2 regions of the Chryseobacterium sp. JK1 genome follow, and region 1 is predicted to be linked to the other one. Evidence: riboswitches for the same ligand, from Rfam matches in the RefSeq annotation. Region 1 holds a riboswitch; the other holds the start of a gene.
What was found. A riboswitch is a leader RNA that binds a small molecule or an ion and turns the genes downstream of it on or off. The one in region 1 is predicted to bind cobalamin.
Positions count from the first base shown of each region.

Region 2: another riboswitch for cobalamin. It lies ahead of ACQ76T_RS00995 (T9SS type A sorting domain-containing protein); the one in region 1 lies ahead of ACQ76T_RS12235 (acyl-CoA thioesterase).

Region 1 covers NZ_JBODRU010000001.1:2,693,565-2,697,039, forward strand. The annotation lists gene ACQ76T_RS12220 (hypothetical protein) at 1-104, shown strand, start outside; gene ACQ76T_RS12225 (ATP-binding cassette domain-containing protein) at 101-763, shown strand; gene ACQ76T_RS12230 (hypothetical protein) at 794-1,594, shown strand; cobalamin riboswitch at 1,629-1,808, shown strand; gene ACQ76T_RS12235 (acyl-CoA thioesterase) at 1,924-2,307, shown strand; gene ACQ76T_RS12240 (HD domain-containing protein) at 2,503-3,093, opposite strand; gene ACQ76T_RS12245 (XAC2610-related protein) at 3,095-3,475, opposite strand, start outside.
Region 2 covers NZ_JBODRU010000001.1:196,225-199,699, forward strand. The annotation lists gene ACQ76T_RS00990 (T9SS type A sorting domain-containing protein) at 1-136, opposite strand, end outside; cobalamin riboswitch at 240-429, opposite strand; gene ACQ76T_RS00995 (T9SS type A sorting domain-containing protein) at 756-1,862, opposite strand; cobalamin riboswitch at 1,920-2,110, opposite strand; gene ACQ76T_RS01000 (esterase-like activity of phytase family protein) at 2,371-3,475, shown strand, end outside.

The DNA.
Region 1 (3,475 bases):
ATGAGTATCCCTTCTACTATCATTTTGGATTTTCAAAACTGTTTCTTTGGGGACTTACTTTATCTTTTAGCCTCATTGTAAAAACGATCATTGCATTTGTATGAGCAGATTACATATTGACAGTATTACCCAATCTTTTAATGATAAAAAAACACTGCAGGATATCTACATAGAGTGCAAAGTCGGAAATATAGCAGGTATATTGGGAAGAAACGGCTCCGGAAAATCTACTCTTCTTAAAATTATTTCCGGCGTCATGGGGAGCGATACTCAGTTTATACGATGGAATGATAAAGTACTGAAGAATATTTCCGATCGAAAAAACAGAATTGCTTATCTTCCACAACATTCTTTTCTGCCTAAAGGCGAAAAGGTAGCAAAACTGATTCATCTTTTCTGTAAGCGAGAATATGCGAATCAACTTCTGCATTCTCCACTTCTTTCACCGTTTCTCAATGAAAAACCCAGAAATTTGTCTTCCGGAGAACTGAGAATGATCGAAGTAATGCTTCTCACCTATTCTCAAGCTGATTTTATATTGCTGGATGAACCCTTTCACAGCCTTGCTCCAAAAGTTGTTGATGAATTAAAAGCAATCATCCGCTCCCAATCAAAAAATAAAGGTTTTATTATTTCTGATCATCATTATCAGGATGTGATGGATATCTCGGATAAAATATATCTGCTTTCTAATGGATATTTAAAACCAATACAAAACTTACAGGAACTCCGTCAATATAATTATCTTCCGAACAGCATTTAATTTATATATTTGAAGGATCAAAAAATTTTCATGATGACTTTCATAAACAAAGCATTTTATCTGTCTGTTTTCAGTATTTTTTCTTTAGCTTTTGTTAAAGGCCAGAATAAAGTTCCTTTTGGAGTGGTAAAAGCAGAAGAAGGATATGCCAATGTACGTGTACACAAGGATAATTACAGAAAAATCGTAGATAAGATCCGCATGCGTAAAGGTGATGTTTTTGTATATGTAAAGCCAGCTCCCGGAGAAACGGAATGGATCTGGATCAAATATCCTGAAAAACAGGATGACGACAAACCTTTTGTGCGTTATGAAACTCTTGATAAAGAAGGAATGGTAAATAAAGAGCGTATTGCTTATATTGATCAGCTTCCTGCTTATACTCCTTCCAAATCTAAAAACGGGAGATCACTCATTTTTACAGATAATTCTGATCCTAAAATACCTACAGCCCAAAGAAGCAAAGTCGTTATTGACGTCTACCCTTCCAATGCCGGATACCGTAAAAAAGAAAAAGATGCTGAAGGAAAACTTCTTACTATTGACAAAGTAAAACCATGGGGAATTGGTAATGATCTTCCTGAAGGAATGACAGAAATCAAATCCATCCGAGTACAGCAGCCGGGAAGAGGTTCTGTTTTTGTAAGAGAAGCCATCAAAAATATGTTCCAGCCCACTATGGATTTTGAGAATGTTGGAGTAACAGCACTTGACAATGATAACATTTTCCTTTATATGATCAATGGTACGGGAGAGAACAGATACACAACTCTTTGGACGATCAAAAAAGGTAGAGTAATCAGTCAGATTATTTACCATAATCCGGAATAAATTCATTATTTTTGCACCCGAAAAAGTTTAACACTTATTCATCATAGAAATTGGTTTTGCCTAACCGCAAATTAAAAGGGAATCGTGTGAAAATCACGGACTGTCGCGCAACTGTAAGTAACTGTAATCTTTATCAAAGATCCACTGTGCGGGGCATGGGAAGGAGATAAAAGATGTTACAAGTCAGGAGACCTGCCTATTTCTTAAACAAAAAACTTTCGCGATCTGAAGTTTGTTGATCTGATGGATTGTTTCAGGGATTTTTAAGATTCCTGTCATTATTCTGTTGTTTTGATACAATTTCATTTCGCTTTAATTAATAATGAAATATGACGACAGAAGAAAGAATTGAAACATCCGAAACAAGAATCTTTAAAGCGGTTTTTCCTAACACAACCAACCATTATGATACTCTTTTCGGAGGTACAGCAATGCAGCTGATGGATGAAGTTGCCTTTATCACAGCTACCCGTTTTGCAAGAAAAAGAGTGGTAACGGTAAGCAGCGATAAAATCGATTTTAAAAAGCCGATTCCTGCAGGAACTATTGTAGAGCTGATCGGCAAAGTTTCTTATGTTGGAAAAACAAGTATGAAAGTTAATGTAGAAATTTTCACCGAGCAGATGTATTCTTATGAAAGAGAAAAAGCGATTGTAGGTGATTTCACTTTCGTAGCTATTGACGAATTCAAAAAACCAATCCAAATACTATAAATTTGATTTTTTTGCCATAATTATTCCAGAATTTGACAGTTTTCTCTACGGTTTCCAGAGTACAGCTTTAGATTTCCAGAATTTTTATGGCATTTGGTTTTTATTGATTTTTTTATTGAACTGAAGAATCATTCTACATATGTTGCATAAAAAAACACTGCCCAGATACTGAGCAATGTTTATGTATACAATATTTTATTTCACCACTTTTTCTGTTTCCAGGCTTCTGCTCAGTAATACATCAAAAGCCTCTCCCATTTCATCAGAAGCTCTTTTTATAGCATTTTCAAGCATATTTCTGATTTGTTTTTCTGTAACCCCGGCTTCTGTCCAGCTTTTTCCGGAGGTATGCGAGTTCAGAATAAACGGCATGATTCTGTCGATAGAACAGGCAAATACGGCATCCGGAGTTTTTTCTTCTTCAAATTCCAGCCATAAATTGAAAAAATCTGTACGCAATGGCTCATCAAGAATCCCGAAAATCTTCTGTGCAGAATTTTTTTCTCTCTCAAACTTACCTACCATTGCTTTTTCATCAAAAAGGAAAGTATCACCAGCCTCTATTTCTACCAGATCGTGAATAGAAAGCATTCTTATCACTCTCAACAGATCAATATTTTCTCGGTTTTTGGCGTACGGATACAGGATCTGTGCCAAAATAACAATCTGCCAGGAATGTTCTGCGGTGTTTTCTCTTCTGGAATCGTCGGCATTATAGTTTCTTCGCTGTACATTTTTCAAGGCATCTACTGCCAGGATAAAATCAATCTCTTTCTGAATCTTCATTTTACTTTTCTTTGTTATATTCTTCTAATGAGTATACCTTCTTTCTGGTGACCCATTTATCTTTTATTTTTTCTTTGATGGTTACTTTTACACGATCTTCTTCCGTTTTGTCTTCTTCTTTTACCAGAACCTTATCCAGTCCTTTATTAGGAATAACGGCATATTCTATGGTAAAAATATTGCAGCATCCGGATTTTCCATAAGAAATAAGACGTTTGCGCTCGGAATCTACGTTAAACATATCCAAAGCATTGGAAGCTAATTCTGTAAGTTCCTTACTTTTCACAAAACTTAGCCGGGTACTATTGAAAACATATACATCATAGGACGCTCCGTTATAATTTCCCATATTACCATTTCTTATTGCGATATCTTCACTACC
Region 2 (3,475 bases), 2.5 Mb from region 1:
CCGATTGGTTGGAGATCAGCGATACTTCAGCATTATTGCTTCCGGCGCCGCCTTCGTTGAGTACCAGGACTCCTTCAGTTTGAGCATTTGCAAAAGAAATGACAAATGCAAGAATAAGAAAATAGATTTTCTTCATGATATTATTAAATTAAAGTTTTATTCCCGAAACTTCACTTCAGGGCAAAACATTCATGAAAAAATCTGTTGAGATTTTTATTTCATAAACTTTTATTCCCGAAAGTTGAAATTGGTATAAGGCAGGTCTCCTGGCTCACATCTTATAGCTACCTTCCCGGATTTTGGGTCCAGTGGTGTCATGTACTATAAGTTGAATAGTTTACAGTTGCGGGTACAGCTCAGGATTTAAATAATATTTTTACCTGATTCCCTATTAATGAACAGTGTTCAACCTTAAAACGCTGCAAATATATCACATAAATTATAAGTGATTTTTTATGAATTATATCTGATTTTTAGGCTTTTCTGACATTAAATAAATTTTTTCACAACTGTTTTTGCGAAATTATCAATATGTTATGGGTTGTTGTTAGGTTTTTCGTATTAAAATAAAGAAGATTGTGACGTATGATCTATTCATTTTATAAGTTCTTTATTAAAATGAAATCTCATAACGGAAAAAAGACTTCCTCAAAAATTGAGAAAGTCTTGTTGTATACTGTCCTCCTTAAACCATCAAAATATTGGAAAAGGTTGGTCAGCGATATCAATTAAAATAGAAATACGGTAATGTATCTCTATTTTTTTACAATCTTATGTATTGTGGATTGGTTAGCCGTTTTAATCTCTACAAAATAAATTCCTGAGCTTAATGCCTGAATATTAATCTTTGTTGCTTGTGTTGTAATCACTTTTTGGCCAGAAGCAGAATATATATTCACTTCTTTCACATTTTCAGAGGTTTCAATCTGGATAAAGTCACTTGCCGGATTGGGATAAATATGGAATACTTTTTTATTCACAGAAGCAACCCCTAATGTAGCATTCGCAGCTTCTGTAGGAGTAATAGGTCTTCTCTGCCCAAAGCTTAATCCCATCCAGTCGTTATTGTTTAATTGAATCTGAGAAAGATTAGATTTTGCCTGCCAGCTTGAAAGATCTTTTCCCTTGTATAATTTCCAGTTTCCGGCTCCTGCAGAATTTCCTGTAAATGTATTCAGTGTCAGATTAGAGATTTGGTTATTGGCGGATGTATAATTAAAATAAGAAGCCTGTGACTGTATCAGCTGTAAAGCCTGTTCCGCAGTTATAGTTCCGTTATACCTGATTCCGAATACAAAAGAATTGGCAGTACCAGCAGTACCATCTGTTCCGAAATCGATAACTACAAGACTTTTATTGTTACCTGTCCCAATCCAGCTGGTGATCTGAGAAGAAGTATACCATAAAGAGCTGTAGGCAGGAACTGGAGTAGAAGGGTGGGAAGGAGGATCATAACCATAAGAAACCCCATACCATTTCCCATCAATTAGTGGATCATTATTAACCCCGTTATTAAATGACATAGCCTCAGAAGTAGTTCCTGACCAGGTAGACCAGTAGTCATCAAGGCTTGGAATATGATGGTTATAGCTTAGGCTGTAAAGAAATCCTGAAGGGATTTCAATCTCCATTTTAGGTTCTGCGGCAGCAATAGCCGTGATCATATCTTCCATCGTTAAAGAATTGGAATCAAAACGATATCCCCATGCATAAGAAGTTGGAGTATTATTATCGTTAAAATCAGCGATGAAATAGGCTTTCTTGGAACCGGTTCCTACCCAGAATTTAATGTCGTTTTCTGTAAACTGGGCCGACAAAAACTGCACAACTAGCAGTAAGAAAAAAAAGTAGATTTTCTTCATGATATCATTAATTAAAGTTTTATTCCCGAAACTTACTTGCATAAAAACAGTGTTCTTTTGAAGTTTAAATTTAAGGCAGGTCTCCTGGCTTACATCTTATAGTCACCTTCCCGGATGTGGAATCCAGTGGTATCATAATACTATAAGTTGAATAGTTTACAGTTGCGGGCACAGCTCAGGATTTGAATAATATTCTCACCTGATTCCCTATTAATGAACAGTGTTCAGCCTTAAAAGTCTGCAAATATATCATATAAATTTTTAGGCTGTATTTTGTGAATTATCTTTTGTTTTCAGGCTTTTCACAAAGGAAATCGTAGTTTTCGAATAACCATTTTATGATATTGATAGCTAATGGTTGGGAGTTATTTGCTTTTAAGAATTAAAATCTAAAGTTTTATTGTTTATATTGAATTCATTTTGCAGGATCTATTATTAAAATACAATTATCATTGTATTCAAGATCAGTTTACAATCAGTTTCTATTTTCGCAGCCATAAAAGTGAATATGAAAAAATTACTATTGCCTGTTTTAATGCTGGCAGTATTGTCTTCGTGTAATACTGATGGAGATAATACTGTAATCAACAGCCCGGATATTAACTATTCCAAACTTCCTCAGGAATTTCCATTTACGAAAATGGTTACCCTCAATGGAGTAGATGTTATCAACGGAGGTTTTGGCTCCGGTGCAGCAGCTCACCCAACAAGAAAAGGAGAATTTTATGTGATTACAGACCGCGGTCCCAATACCGATTATCTGAATGGTAAAAAGTTCCTCACTCCCAACTTTACCCCAACCATTATGCATTTCAAGATCAATGCAGACGGAAATATAGAAGTAATTAAATATATAAAGCTTAAAAATCCATCCGGAATGCCTATTACAGGACTACCAAATCCAGTGGGAATGGGAAGTACGGGAGAGGTCGCTTATGATGCTTCAGGAAACATCCTTGGAACTGATAATTATGGTTTAGACAGTGAAAGTATTGTTGCTGCTGCGGACGGTACTTTCTGGGTGTCCGATGAATATGGTCCACACATTGTACATTATAGTGCTGACGGAATGGAACTGGAAAGAATAAGCCCGGTTGGAGTAAACACCGGCCCAAGAAAACTGCCTGCTGTTTTGGCTAAAAGAAGAGCAAACAGAGGAATGGAGGGTCTTGCTCTTACGCCTGATGGCAGAACTCTTGTAGGGACAATACAATCTATGATGTATGTTCCAAGTAAAGCTTTGGCAACCAATACAACATTGACGAGAATTGTAACTTTTGATACGGTTACAGGCCAAACCAAACAGTTTTTATACAGACAGGATGGTGGAGCTTCAGACTCTGTTTGTGATATTACAGCGTTGAGTAACACCGAATTTTTGGTGATTGAAAGGGATGGTAATTTTGGATCTCAGGGTGGGATTAAAAAAGTATACAGAATCAATCTGGCCAACGCTACCGATGTAACGGGATCTGATATGAATGCCGTGGATGGAATGAAAGTAAACGGTAAAGCCTTGGAACAGTGTTCATGGGATGAGCTTACCAATGTAGGAATAAAATCGGTGTCAAAAACATTAGCGGTAGATCTGGTTGCAAAACTGGGGTACGAGC